DNA from 2 places in the Bradyrhizobium sp. B124 genome. Region 1 is predicted to be linked to the other one. Evidence: predicted binding sites of a transcription regulator. Region 1 holds the regulator's gene; the other holds the start of a gene.

Region 1 (7,496 bases):
TGCGCGGCGCCCTCTTCAGGTTGCGCCCGCCCGATGTCGACGAACTCGGCCTTGCGTCCAGCCTGGAGGGCCTGATCGCCGGCTGGAACGGCCGCAGCCGGGGACAGCCGCCGTTCGAGATCGCCATATCGGGATCGTTCGAGCGCATCCCCGCCTCCACCGGCGCCAACCTCTACCGTATCGTGCAGGAGGCGCTCACCAACGCAGCCAAGCACGCCGGCGCCACGCGCGTCATGCTGCGGCTTGAGATGCGCGAGACGGCTTCGGCCGGCGGAGGCAGCGAGATCGTGCTCGCGATCGACGATGACGGCCGGCCGGGTGATCCACCGGTCAAGTCCGGCATGGGCCTGCTCGGCATGCGTGAGCGGGTCGCCGCGCTCGGCGGGCGGCTGAGCTTCGAGGCCGGACAGTCCAACGGCTCTTCGCTCCGTGTCAGCGTTCCCGTCGCGGCCGGCCGAGAGGCCACACCTGTGGAACGCGCGGCATGAGCAATACGGCGCGAACCATCATGCTGGTCGACGACCACGCCGTCGTCCGCGAGGGCTACCGGGCGATGCTGCAGAAACAGCCTGGGCTCTCGGTCGTCGCCGAAGCCTCCGACGGCGTCGAGGCCTACCGCCTTTACAAGGAAACCGGGCCCGACCTCGTCATCATGGACCTGTCGATGCCCGGCATCGGCGGCATCGAGGCCATCCGTCGCCTCAGGCAGTGGGACAAGCGGGCAAAGATCCTGGTGTTCACCATGCACCAGAACGCGGCGTTTGCCGTGCAGGCGATCCGCGCCGGCGCGAGCGGCTATGTCACCAAGACCAGCCCGCCGGAGACGCTGGTGCATGCCGTGATGGATGCGCTGTCGGGCAAGATCGCGATCAGCCCGGATATCGATCACGAGCTCGCGCTCAGCCACCTCGCCGGCGAGAGCGCCGCCGCCGACCTCCTGACTGCGCGGGAATTCGAGGTGCTGCGCATGCTGCTGGCGGAGAAGACCACCGACGAGATCGCCGAGGCGCTGCATCTCAGCCCGAAGACGGTCGCGAACCTCCATTCCCTGATCAAGGACAAGCTCGGCGTAGGCACGGATATCGAGTTGGTCCGCCTCGCACTCCGGCAAGGTATCCTGACGCAGATCGATCTGGGCGAACGGTGAGCCCGCATCGCCGAATGACTGAGGCCGCCCCACAGCCGTTCTCGTGTTACGGGCAGGTTGACGAAACCGGGGAGACAATCCAGAATAGCGACATGCGCAACATCTGTTCCATGTCTTTGACCACCGCGACGACCAGCCTTGGCGGGTCGTCTCCTGGTCGTATGCGGTAACAGACTGCACGACCAGACAAGGCCCCGCCGGCGACGGACGGGGCTTTTTTCATGCGCAAACTCGTCCGCGCTGCTTCCAATCAGGAGAGCAAGCTATGGACGATCTCGATCACAGAAGCCTCGGAACGCATCTCGATCTTTGGCACATCCAGGAGGATGCGCCAGGGATGGTGTTCTGGCATCCGCGTGGCAACACGCTTTATCGTGTGCTGGAGGACTACATCCGCCGGAAAATGCGCCGGTTGGGCTATGCCGAGGTTCGAACGCCCCAGCTGCTGCCCCGCGAGCTCTGGATTCAAAGCGGCCATTGGGAGAAATTCGGCGCGCACATGTTCGGTTTTGCCGACGGCGAGCGCGCAATGGCGCTCAAGCCGATGTCGTGTCCCTGCCACGTCCAGATCTTCAACAAGGGCCTGCGTTCCTGGCGCGACCTGCCGCTGCGCTACGCCGAGTTCGGCGTCTGTCACCGCGATGAACCGTCGGGCTCGCTGCACGGACTGATGCGCACGCGCGGCTTCGAACAGGACGACGCCCATGTGTTCTGCCGCGAGCAGGACGTGCCCAACGAAGTCGCCCGCTTCGTTGCGCTACTGTCTGAAGTCTATGCCGAGTTCGGCTTCCCGGCGCCCGAGGTGTCGCTCTCCACCCGGCCGGCCGCGCGCGCCGGCTCGGACGAATTATGGGATTGGGCGGAAGCGACCCTTGCCGCGGCCGCGCGCCGATGCGGCCTGTCGTACACGATCCAGCCCGGCGAAGGTGCCTTCTACGGGCCGAAGCTGGAGTTCGCGCTGCGCGACCGGCTGGGCCGATCCTGGCAATGCGGAACGGTTCAGCTCGACAGCGTTTTGCCGGGCCGTCTCAACGCGTCCTATGTCGGACCGGACGGCCATCGCGCGATCCCGGTGATGATCCACCATGCCGTATTCGGTTCAATCGGTCGCTTCATCGCGATGCTGCTTGAACATCATGCCGGCGCGCTGCCGTTCTGGCTGTCGCCCGACCAGGTCGCGGTCGCGCCGATCTCGTGATCACTCCGAATACGCGGTCAAGGTTCTTGATGCGCTCGAAGCTGAAGGCGTCAGAGGCGTCCTGTTCGCCAGCGCCGACACCCTGTCGCGACGGATCGTTGCCGCGCATGAGGCGAGTATTCCAGTCGTGGCGGTCGTCGGGCAACGCGAAGCGCAACAAGGAACCGTGAGCCTCCGCGAGCGCCCCGGGGCCGTCTCCGTTTTGCCGCTGGCTGACGCCGTTGAGGCGCTTCGAGCGCGTGCTCGTCCGGGCAAGGACGCCGAGTGAACTCGCTGCGCGTTGCCCGCTGTGCCGGGAGCTCCGCGACCCAAACAAAGGGCCCCAGCGAGGGGGTACACGCTGAGGCCAGAGCAACTTGGTCACACCATCCTAGACCTCGCCCCGGCGCTTTCCTTTGCTCCTTCGGAGTTACCGGATTCATACGGGTCGAAGACTGAACCTTATTGCTCGCTCGCGCGTATCCATAACGTCAGGATTTTGCCATTCCTCCTGGGGCTAGAACCAACGCCGCCCGTCGTATTTCAATGCGGGCGGCGTTGCGCGTTTCTGGCCCGGAACGAGAGGAGACCGAGCGCGCCCGCGCGGCTGACATGGATGAAAGTTCCCGGGCAGGAACCGGAACGGATATCAGCCGACGTGAGTTGGACAGCATGATCTTGAAGGATGGAGCATCATCGCCGTGAGCCGAAAAACCCTGCAGGCACGTTCAGAGCAGGCGCTCGTCGTCGTCATCCTCAGCACCGGCGCGCTCATCGCCTACCTCGGCCTGGCGCTTTCCAGGATATGAGAGGTCTGCCCGGCAAGCAGCAAGTCGCTGCGCATCGAAGCCCGTAAGCCCAATCACTGATTTGCCCGGCGCAAACCCCGCAGCAAAACTTCTTCGCTTTATCCGAAGTTCAATTCATTGCTCGGTCCCATGGGTGCCATCGGCATCCGGCTTTCCTTGCGCCCTCTTCAAGAGAGACGGCGGAACGAAGAGCAAGGCTCGGGCAAATGATGTCGCGAGAGTGCGAAGCTGCGTCCTCGCTCCAACTGTCATCGCCTGGCCTGAACACCTGACCGGGCGATCAAGTACGCTGCGGCTTCTCGATTCAAGCACCGGCGTCTCTGGAATACCGGGTCGCCCGGTCCGCACATCAAGCCGGGCGATGACACCGAGATGAAGTACGCAATGACAGTGCGTCATATCGCGCGAGAACCATCCTCATCGTCGTCCTGGCGAAAGCCAGGACCCATTACCCCAAGTGCCCATTGTTGCGCGACGCTGGGGTCACAGCCCTCATCAACAACACGCCTCTGTGGTTATGGGTCCCTGCTTTCGCAGGGACGACACCCCGCTGCCTTCGTCGCATGCCTGCCGCACAAATCGGGGACATTGCCGCCCGCCCGCAATTCTCGTACACGGTTTCACGCAATGACCTCGCAACTCTCTCCCGATTCCGTCGACGTGCTGCTGTTCGATATCGGCCGCGTCGTGCTCGACATCGACTTCGAGAAGGTGATGGCGCGCTGGGCGCGGCATGCCGGCTGCGCGCCGGCCGACCTCGCCACGCGATTTGTCGTCGACGACAGCTTCAAGCATCACGAGATCGGCCGGATCGACGACGCGGCGTTCTTCGAAAACCTGCGCCGGACGCTCGGCGTCAACCTCACCGATGCACAGTTCCTCGAAGGCTGGAATGCGATCTTCACCGGCGAGATGCCGGGGATTGCACCCCTGCTCGCCACCGCCGCCAGGCGGATGCCGCTCTACGCTTTCTCCAACACCAATCCGGCGCACGTTGCGCATTTCTCGGTCATCCATGCCGAGCTGCTCAGCCATTTCCGCAACGTTTTCCTGTCCTCGACGATCGGATTTCGGAAACCCGACGCCGAGGCCTACGATCATGTGGTAAAAGCCATCGGCGTGCCGGCGTCGCGGATCCTGTTCTTCGACGACCTGGCCGCCAACATCGAGGGCGCGCGGGCGCGTGGCCTTCATGCCATCCACGTGACATCGACGGATGACGTGGCGAGGGCTCTGACTGCACTTGGTATTGAACATTTGGATTGAAGGAGCTCCGAGCGTGGCCCTGATGCCGGTTGCCGATGCCCTGTCCGCCGTCCTCGCCGGCGCCGAACCGCTACCGGAGGAGATGGTCGCGCTCGATGCCGCCTACCACCGCACCCTGGCGCGCGACCTCGCCGCGCGGCGCACCCAGCCGCCGCAGCCGATGTCGGCGATGGACGGCTATGCCGTGCGCGCGGTCGACGCTGGTGATCTGAAGGCCCGGCTCAGGGTGATTGGCGAAGTCGCCGCCGGCCGGCCGTTCGAGCGCACGGTCGGCGCCGGCGAAGCGGTGCGGATCTTCACCGGCGGCGTGATCCCCCATGGCGCCGACGCCGTCATCATCCAGGAAGACACTGCCGTCGACGGCGACCACATCACGATCACCGAGCTAGCTGCCGCCGGACGGCATATCCGCCCGGCCGGCGTCGACTTCCGTGAAGGCGACGTGCTGCTCGATGCCGGCAGCCGCCTCTCCGATCGCGCGCTGTCGCTGGCGGCCGCCATGAACTATCCGGACCTCGCGGTGCACCGCCGTCCGAAGGTCGCGGTGCTGGCGACCGGCGACGAGCTGGTGATGCCGGGCTCGACGCCCGGCCCCGGCCAGATCGTCTATTCCAACGGCTATGCGCTGCGGGCGCTGGCGCGCGCCGAAGGCGCCGAGACCGTCGATCTCGGGATTGCCGCCGACACGGTGGAGGCCACCACCGCCGGCATCCGCCGGGCCCGAGAGACGGGTGCCGACATCCTGATCACGACCGGCGGCGCCTCGGTCGGCGACCACGACCTGGTCAAGCAGTCGCTGGAAGCCGAAGGCGTCGAGATGGCGTTCTGGCGGATCGCGATGCGGCCCGGCAAGCCGATGATGCATGGCCGGCTCGGCGCGATGCGGGTGATCGGCCTGCCCGGCAATCCGGTGTCCTCCTATGTCTGCGCCTTCCTGTTTCTGGTGCCGTTGATTCGGGCGCTGAGCGGCCGAAAAGCTGTTCATCATCGCCGCGAGAGCGCATTGCTCGGCCGCGACATCGCCGCCAACGACCAGCGCGAGGACTATCTGCGCGCCCGCCTCGAGGAGCGCGAGGACGGCACGCTGATCGCAACGCCTGTCATGCAGCAGGACTCGTCGCTGCTCGGGAATCTCGCTGCGGCACGGGCACTTCTCGTGCGTCCGCCGTTTGCGCCCGCCGCCGCCAAAGGCAGCGAATGCGAGATCCTGACACTGCCCAAGTGACAGCGCAGACCGCATCGCTTGTGCGCTCGCCGGATGCGTTCACCGGAAATTAAGTGGTTGCGGAACACATATCGAACATATAGTGTCCGTTCATGATTTGTTTCGAGTACTGGTGTGTACAAATGGGAGGCCGCGAGGGAGCGCTTGTGACGAGCACCGTGCTCCTGAGGTCTGGCCCCGCCTGAAAAGTCTCGGAATCGAACGACGCTACCAACCGGGGGAATACTCGAGATGCTCACGCGCAAACAGTACGAACTTCTGCGTTTCATCAATGAACGTCTGAAGGAGGCCGGCGTACCGCCCTCGTTCGACGAGATGAAGGATGCGCTCGACCTGCGCTCGAAGTCCGGAATCCACCGCCTGATCACTGCGCTGGAGGAGCGCGGCTTCATCCGCCGCCTGCCCAACCGCGCCCGCGCCATCGAAGTCATCAAGCTGCCCGAACTCTCGGCCGGCGGCGGCAACGGCCGCCGCGGCTTCACGCCGAGCGTGATCGAAGGCACCCTCGGCAAGCGCACCAGCACGCCGCCGATCGCCGAGGACGACGGCAACCGTCCGGTCGCGGTCCCCGTGATGGGCCGGATCGCCGCCGGTACGCCGATCGAGGCGCTGCAGACCCGCAGCCACACCATCAGCGTACCGCCCGACATGCTCGGCGCCGGCGAGCACTATGCGCTGGAAGTGCGCGGCGACTCGATGGTCGACGCCGGCATCCTCGACGGCGACATGGCGCTGATCCAGCGCAACGACGTCGCCAACACCGGCGACATCGTGGTGGCACTGATCGACGAGGAGGAAGCCACCCTGAAGCGCTTCCGCCGCCGCGGCGCGTCGATCGCTCTGGAGCCGGCCAACACCGCCTATGAAGTGCGCATCCTGCCGCCGAACCGGGTCCGCATCCAGGGCAAGCTGATCGGCCTCTATCGCAAATACTGAATTTCAAATACTTGCGGCGGCGGGGAACGAGCAACACATCGGATCGTTCTTTGAAAGATAGCGTAACGTGCAGCCTGCCCGACGCGCTCCGATACCTCTCGCGCAGCGTCGCGTGTTTGTGATCAGGGCGTTTCGTCGACCAGTCGTACAATCGCCCAGAAACGAGGAGACACTCGTTCGCTATCGTCCACTCTGGTAGAGGCCCTATGCCTCAAGGAGAGGCACGGGTCGCTACCTCGAACAGAGGAGCCATCCGATGTGTGACTATAGTCTGCACGCCGTGGCGTCGCGCCCCGCCATTGTTGGAGAGACGCTGATCACCACGACTTTCCGCGGCACGTCGACCCGCGGCTTTGCTTCGGAGACCGACCCCACTGTCGCGGTCTGCATGCTGCCGGGCACCGAGCTCGCTTTCGCCGAGAACGTTCGCTACGACAGCCGGTGGATCTGGACCAAGACGATGAACTTCCGCGTCGGCGTGTTCAACGAAGTCGAGCCCGACGTTCCCGATCGCCATCATGACGCGGTCGAATTCCCCGACGGCAGCCATGTGCTGGTGACCCAGCTCGTCGAGGGACAACGCGTCAGCGTGCTGCAATTGCCGGCGCTGCATCCGCCGGTCGAGCAGAAGCCGAAGGTTGTGGAGCGGCGGCCCTCTGCATTTGCGTCGCTGTTTTTGGGTTGAACGCATCGCCGCCGCGGAATGAGCTGTTCGGCGGCGGATGACCTAAGCGATTTCGAGCGACCCCGGACGCCGGGTTCCGGGGCGCAGCTGGAGAATTGCGTCGGCGCGCGCCTTGGCGCATCATCGGGCACGGAGGACGTGCGTGGTGGTCGACAAGGTCACATGGCAAAAGGCTGGACGCGTCACGGAGCCGGGCCGCTACATGTTCCGGTTCGGCTGGCTGACGGTGACGGCTGACGACCTGAAGGTCT
Region 2 (7,496 bases), 1.0 Mb from region 1:
CCAAGGGCGCTGGGGCCGTTTCTTTGGATTGAAGTCAAGACGCCTTCCAACCCTCAGAACTACCTCAAGCTGATCGCGTGGCGAGATCGTTGAGACCATGCCGGAGGCATTTGAGGATTAGGTGAAACGCCAGAAGAAGCGGCTGGAACGGGACGCGAAAGAGGCCGCCAACTGAAGCGGCCTAGCTATTGTCGTTCAAGCCTCCGCGCCGACGAAAATATCGAACGCCTCGTAAGCCTGCTGCGGCGTCTTTCCTTCCTTGAATGCGTTTTCGAAACTGAAGATCGCATCCGCTAGAAGGAATTCATCCGGCACAGGAAACAGGGCGCGAAGTTCGGCGAGCCAGCTCGCGTAAGAGGGCGGGTTGAACTTGCCCAACGTGTAGTTATCGCTGAATGAGCTGCGCATTTAGGTCGGAGCCCTAAGGCCGGGCGAGGAAAGCCACTCGCTGATGTGCGATGTGGTCTCAATCTGGCGTGCTCTCCGGATCAACCTCTCACGCTCGATACCTGGCGGAGTGCCCCTCGCTTGCTTGCGAAGTCGCTCTGCCTCATCAGCAAGGCGGTTGTAGAGAGGTTCGGCTTCGGGCTGGTAACGGCGGCGTTGCTGCATGGCGCTGCTCCTCTGTTTGCAGAAGGCGGGAGCGCGTGATGGCGTTCTCATCACCGATAGGGGCCAACAAGGCGGTGCGGCGATCGGGTAACTTTCGCATGTCAGGTAGCCGACATGCTGGTCAATACAGACCACATCGGCAAGAGTTAATGACTTTCAAAGAGGCGACATTTCCCAATCCGTGCCGGTGGCGAGTGACATGCGCTAACGCGGAAGAACGGATGAAGGCCACGTCAAACGGATCTTCGGTCAACAACTCGAAATGGAATTTTGAGGAAGAGGCCGCCAACTGAGGCGGCCTCCGCGATAATGTTTGAGTCAGGGTCTTGGCCGATATCGCGGATATGGCGGCGGTTCCGTGATGCATGTGCCCACCGACGACACTCGGCAAGGCACGTCATAGTGCAGTCTGCCGCCTGGGGCGTTCGCCCGTACCTTTGGCATCGTGGAATCAACCACGTCATTCGCCCTGGGAGCCGTAGTAGCGGAAGGCTGATTTTGCGCGATAGCCAGAGACGACAAGGCAACCAGCGCGGTCACCGTGAACAACGCAGTCCTCATGACTTGTGTCCTCCTCCGTAGTGCTGCACCCAGACCCGGATTAGGTCACTAGTTACCACAAACCAGGACCAGGCTGGGAACTCGGTTCACCCACAGAGAGAAACCCCGGTAACGCTTCAATTAATGCGCGATGAAGGCACCCAATAGCATCACCGCGATAAGCAGTGAGCCGCCGAAAATAGCAATGCCAAGACTGACGCGGGCTGGAATTGAATATGAATCGAAATGGGGCTGTTCGATCATGCCCCGCTCCCTTGTTTCTGGGCGGGGAGCGCGAACGGCTCTCAGTCACCGGCAGACGCCGTTACAGGGCGGTGATGGCCGAAGCTTGGAACAGCCGACGTTCCAAGGCTGGTCAACTTTGATCACTCTCGAAAAGAAAACTAACGATTTGGGCGCGACTGCCGAGACCCGGAAGGCAGGCGTGCGGCTCCAGAGCGGATTCACGCAAGGAACTCCGTTCACCCACGGAGAACCCCGGTAACACTTCTACTCTGTGGATTGAGAACAGTTGTCGGACCATAACGATTGCTATGGGTAGAACGTTGGATTGCCGACTCAGTAGTCCTACCGAGAACAACGGCCAAGCCTTGGTTTCGGCTCGCTTAATCGGAATTAGGACAGTCCCAAAATCAACTTAGGACACGGGGGCTTAAATACGGACAGCACCCAACAAGCCGGTACTGGCCGAAATAGGCCACTCGCAGATGCGAAATAGGCCACTCCCTTGGAACCCACCGCGACTCAGGGCAGTCTGCGGGACATGGGGACAATCAGAAATAGCATCGCCAAAGCCGTGCCGTGGATCGAGCCGGTTTTGGATTATTTCGATTGGAAGAAGCAGGTCATATCGATTTTGTCCGGCTTTGCCATGGTCGGATGGTCCTTCGTGAAAGACCTGGCTTGGCCGGTAATCGTTACACTTGGCATTGTCACTATGGTGACTGTCGCCTACGGACTAATGTTTCCAGCCTTTTTGAAATTGGTTCACCTTGGAGTGAACCCAAGGCCCGACCATTCAATCTGGCGGCACAGAAAAGAGTTCAGGTTGGATGAAGCAGCTTGTCTGCTTGCCAACGTCGAGCCTGTTCATTCGTACTCAGTGATGGATGGAAATTCCAAGGCATGGCTTTCGCTTCTTTGCGAAGCAGTGAAGCTCAAGGAAATCGAGCGCATTCCGGATAAAGCTCAAGACCCACGCAATACATATGGCGGTCAATATCGTCCGGATGAGAACACGATAATTAATGCCGATCAGCTCAAGCGATTTTGCACCGCCCATGGACGGAAGCCAGAATTTCTGAATTAGGTTTGAAGCGGGCGCTATTTGGAAGGCTGGCGACGACAGACAACTAACTAGAAAATTGCTGGTGCCTGCAAATTGAAAGAGGCCGCCAACTGAGGCGGCCTTACTCATTCACGAGATCAATGCCCCTGTCGCTGAGTGCAATTATGAGGGTCTCGATATCTTTCGGCTCGACCTCCGCAGGCTGCTCAATCAAATCGTTGATTTGATCGAAGGTCACGTAGCCGGTCTTTTCACCCAACTCGATGGCTTTCCGGACCAATTCCGACCAATCCATTTAGCTCTCCTGAATTTCAGTTTTGCCTCTACCCATTGGCTGGAGAGTCAGTTTTTCTCAGAGTCTTACTGGGACTCCGTTCACCCACGGAGAACCCCGGTAATCCGCCTGACCTGTGGATCAGGAACGGATGGCGTCCAATCGAAATTTATAAGCCCAGAATAGGGAATAGGGTCTCTCAGTAGTCCTACCGAGAACAACGGCCAAGCCTTGGTTGCCGCTCGGTTAATTCAAAACAGGCCACTCCCAAATTCAACTTAGGCCACTAGGGGATAAAACAGGCCAGCACCAACAAGCCAAAAAGAACATATTGCGAACACGGAACAAACGTGGTACGAGGTTCCTATCAACAACGCGTTCCGCCTGATCGCATCGCCCGTTTTTCCCGCTAGCGAATCCCCGCCATAAGGAGCACATCCCAAATGTCCGCTACTGCACTGCGTATCGTCGAAGGATCCTCCATGGACAAGTCCAAGGCCCTCTCAGCCGCGCTCTCCCAGATCGAGCGTCAGTTCGGCAAGGGCTCGGTGATGAAGCTCGGCAAGAACGACCGTTCGATGGATGTCGAGACGGTGTCCTCGGGATCGCTGGGGCTCGACATAGCGCTCGGCGTCGGCGGTCTGCCGAAGGGACGTGTCGTCGAGATCTACGGGCCGGAATCGTCGGGCAAGACCACGCTGGCGCTGCACACCGTGGCGGAAGGCCAGAAGAAGGGCGGCATCTGCGCCTTCATCGACGCCGAACACGCGCTCGACCCGGTCTATGCGCGCAAGCTCGGCGTCAACATCGACGAGCTCCTGATCTCGCAGCCCGACACCGGCGAGCAGGCGCTGGAGATCTGCGACACGCTGGTGCGCTCCGGTGCGGTCGACGTGCTGGTGATCGATTCGGTTGCGGCCCTGGTGCCGAAGGCCGAGCTCGAGGGCGAGATGGGCGATGCGCTGCCGGGCCTGCAGGCGCGCTTGATGAGCCAGGCGCTGCGCAAGCTCACCGCCTCGATCAACAAGTCCCACACCATGGTGATCTTCATCAACCAGATCCGCATGAAGATCGGCGTGATGTACGGCTCGCCGGAGACCACGACCGGCGGCAATGCGCTGAAATTCTATGCTTCGGTCCGCCTCGACATCCGCCGCATCGGCGCGATCAAGGAGCGCGACGAGGTGGTCGGCAACACCACCCGCGTCAAGGTGGTGAAGAACAAGCTGGCACCGCCGTTCAAGCAGGTCGAGTTCGACATCATGTACGGCGAGGGCGTCTCCAAGATGGGCGAGATCCTCGACCTCGGCGTCAAGGCCGGCATCGTCGAGAAGTCCGGCGCCTGGTTCTCCTATGACAGCCAGCGGCTCGGCCAGGGCCGCGAGAACTCCAAGGCGTTCCTGAAGGCGAATCCCGACATCACCGCCAAGATCGAAGCTGCGATCCGCCAGAACTCCGGCCTGATCGCCGAGCAGATCCTTGCCGGTACGCCCGAGCGCGACGCCGAGGGCGAAGAGCCCGCCGAGGAGTAAGCCTCAAGGCTCAATCATTTCGCTGCAAGCGGGCGCTGAGGACGTTGAGTTGCCGACGTCTTCGGCGTCCGTTTGGTTTTGTGCCGTCCGTGATGCTGTTGGGCCACCTGTTGCGGAATGAACGACCCGTTATGACCCGGCTTATCCTCACATTCACTGATAGCGGCGCTGGCGCCCTGAAGGCCGCACGGCTCGCCGATTGCGTTGTTGGCGTCGAGCTGCGGTTCGTGTGCGGAAAATTGCCGCCATCAAGCGAACTGGATGCCTTGCTCTCGCCGCGCGCGGCTTCGCACCGCGCCGGGGCACACTGGCTGGACAATCTTACCGGCAGATTGCTTGAGGACGCGCATCGTCAGGGTCTTGGATTGGTCGAATTTTACGAGCGCTTCGACGCCGTCGATCTTTGGGTCGATCCCGATCCGAACTCACAACTGCAATTGATCTGGCTGCTGGATTACCTGCGCCCGCATGCGAGCGTCACGTCCAGGCTTGCGATGCTGCAGACCGATCACATCATCGGCGAGCGACAGCCGGCCGAATTGGCCGCTTGGCAGCTGCGCCTCGCTCCCGTCCGCGGGCATCATCTCGAAGTCGCCGGCGCTGCGTGGGCGGCTTGGGGTGCGTCAACACCGGAAGCCTAGTTCAATCTGTTGACTCAGGATCCAGGAGCACTTCCGCAATTGCGCAGCTCAGTCGTCGCGCTGCTGGAAGAACTTCTCGGGCGTAGCTCCGCGCTCGGCGCAACGGAAATGCGAATGCTGGAGCTGCTGTCAGCGGGACAGGTCCATCCGTACGATCTGTTTCCCGGGCACGAGAAACCCAATCGTCGGCGGACGTTCGGTTATTGGGAAACGGGGGTCTTGCTGGACGGGCTGGCTCACTGTCCAATGCCTGCCATCTCCGGCCCCGATGACGGGCCGTTCGATCTCGACATGCACGAGGACCCGGAACGTCACCAACGCTACAAGCGGAGCCGGCTCGCGCTGACCGGCCTCGGCAGGGCAATCGTCGCGGGCTCCGGCGATTTCAGCCAGCACAACCCGATCCATCGCTGGTGGGGCGGCACCGAGCTGACCAACGAGCGGCTGTGGCGCTGGGACTCCGAGAGCCGCACCTTGGTCGCGCCGTAAGGCTTGATCGCGTGACGCCGGTAGGCGCCGCGTTACGCCAGCGCCTTTTCCCGGCTCGCAATCAGCGCGCGCAAGTCTTCCGTCACGGCGACCGATTGATGGGTCTTCTGGTCGGTGGCGACCCAGATGATCTCGCCGGTGGCGCGCAGGTCGTCGGAGCCCTTGGCGAAGATCTCGAGGGTAAGCACGATCGAGGAACGGCCGATCTTGGCGACCCGCACGCAGACCTCGATGTCCTCGTCGAACCGGATCGGCGCCTTGTACTCGACGACTGATTTCACGGTGTGAAAGTCGATGCCGGTCCGCGCGACCTCGCCGAGATAGTCGTAACCGAGCGCGCGGAAATACTCTGTTATCGCGGTGTCGAAGTAGGTCAGGTAGTGCGCGTTGAACACCACGGCCTGCGCGTCAACCTCGGAATAGCGGACGCGGAACGGGAAATGAAACCAGAATTGCTCGCGCATGTTTCCTCCTGCCGCGGCGCTGCTTCTTATCGTTCGTCCGCCGCCAGCGGGGACGTTATGGTGGCCGGATCGTAGGATGGGTAGAGCGAAGCGAAACCCATCACTTCACAGTCCGGATGCAATTGATGGGTTTCGCTGCGCTCTACCCATCCTACAATAGTGGCCAGAGCAATGGCCGCCTTACTCCGCCGCCTGCGCGTAATCCTCGATCGGCGGGCACGAGCACACCAGATTGCGGTCGCCATAGACATTGTCGACGCGGCCGACCGGGCTCCAGTATTTGTCGGAGCGCGACACGCCGGCCGGGAAGCAGCCCTCGGCGCGGCTGTAGGCCCGGTTCCAGGCATCGTCGGCGATGTCGTGGACGGTGTGCGGCGCGTGGCGCAGCGGCGACGCCTCGACCTTCCAGCGGCCCTTCTCGATCTCCGCGATCTCGCCCCGGATCGCGATCATGGCGTCGCAGAAGCGGTCGATCTCGAACTTCGATTCCGATTCCGTCGGTTCGATCATCAGCGTGCCCGCTACCGGGAAGCTCATGGTCGGCGCGTGGAAGCCGTAGTCGATCAGCCGCTTGGCGATGTCGTCCACGGTGACGCCGCTGGTCGTCTTCAGCGCCCGCGGGTCGACGATGCACTCATGCGCGACGCGGCCGCGCTCGTTGCGATACAGCACCGGGAAGTGCGGCTGCAGCCGTGCGGCGATGTAGTTGGCATTGAGGATCGCAACCTCGGTGGCGCGCGTGAGCCCTTCGCCGCCCATCATCAGGATGTAGATGTAGGAGATGGTCAGGATCGACGCCGAGCCGAACGGCGCGGCCGACACCGGGCCGATGGCGTGTGCGGTCGCGCCGTCGGTTGCGGGATGACCCGGGAGATAGGGCGCAAGATGCGCCTTCACACCGATCGGGCCCATGCCGGGGCCGCCGCCGCCATGTGGGATGCAGAAGGTCTTGTGCAGATTGAGATGGCTGACATCAGCGCCGTAATCGCCGGGCCGCGACAGCCCGACCTGCGCGTTCATGTTGGCACCGTCGAGATAGACCTGGCCGCCATGCGCATGCACGATGTCGCAGATCTCGCTGATATGCTCCTCGAACACGCCGTGGGTCGACGGATAGGTGATCATGACCGCGGCGAGATTGGCGGAATGCTTCTCCGCCTTGGCACGGAGATCATTGACATCGACATCGCCGCGCGCGTCGCACGCGACCACCACGACGTCCATGCCGACCATCGCGGCCGACGCCGGATTGGTGCCGTGCGCGGAGGAGGGGATCAGGCACACCTTGCGGTGCGGCTCGCCGCGGGCGAGATGATAACCCCGGATCGCCAGCAGCCCGGCATATTCGCCCTGTGCGCCGGAATTCGGCTGCAGCGAGATCGCGTCATAGCCGGTGATGTCGCACAGCCACTGCTCCAGCCGCTTGAACAGCGCGTGATAGCCCTTGGCCTGATCCGCCGGCGCGAACGGATGCAGATTGCCGAACGCCGGCCAGGTCAGCGGGATCATCTCGGTGGTGGCGTTGAGCTTCATCGTGCAGGAGCCGAGCGGAATCATCGCGCGGTCGAGCGCGAGATCGCGATCACTGAGTTTGCGCATGTAGCGCAGCAGCTCGGTCTCCGAACGGTGGGTGTT

What was found. Region 1 encodes LexA, which represses DNA repair genes until DNA is damaged. Its sites were predicted from a motif close to TGTTCNNNNTGTGTTCNG; they were not measured.
Region 2: the regulator LexA is predicted to act here: its motif matches at 3,058-3,075, upstream of recA (recombinase RecA).

What each region holds. Positions count from the first base shown of each region.
Region 1 covers NZ_CP152413.1:1,220,460-1,227,955, forward strand. Annotated here, with positions in the region: gene AAFG13_RS05610 (histidine kinase) at 1-488, shown strand, start outside; gene AAFG13_RS05615 (response regulator transcription factor) at 485-1,147, shown strand; gene thrS (threonine--tRNA ligase) at 1,413-2,345, shown strand; gene AAFG13_RS05625 (His/Gly/Thr/Pro-type tRNA ligase C-terminal domain-containing protein) at 2,284-2,613, shown strand; gene AAFG13_RS05630 (HAD family phosphatase) at 3,761-4,399, shown strand; gene glp (gephyrin-like molybdotransferase Glp) at 4,413-5,624, shown strand; gene lexA (transcriptional repressor LexA) at 5,856-6,560, shown strand; gene AAFG13_RS05645 (hypothetical protein) at 6,817-7,245, shown strand; gene AAFG13_RS05650 (hypothetical protein) at 7,391-7,496, shown strand, end outside.
Region 2 covers NZ_CP152413.1:2,268,125-2,275,620, reverse strand. Annotated here, with positions in the region: gene AAFG13_RS10990 (hypothetical protein) at 196-408, opposite strand; gene AAFG13_RS10985 (hypothetical protein) at 1,294-1,416, opposite strand; gene AAFG13_RS10980 (hypothetical protein) at 1,901-2,482, shown strand; gene AAFG13_RS10975 (RNA polymerase sigma factor region1.1 domain-containing protein) at 2,583-2,756, opposite strand; gene recA (recombinase RecA) at 3,179-4,267, shown strand; gene AAFG13_RS10965 (hypothetical protein) at 4,357-4,908, shown strand; gene AAFG13_RS10960 (hypothetical protein) at 4,948-5,397, shown strand; gene AAFG13_RS10955 (thioesterase family protein) at 5,430-5,861, opposite strand; gene gcvP (aminomethyl-transferring glycine dehydrogenase) at 6,042-7,496, opposite strand, start outside.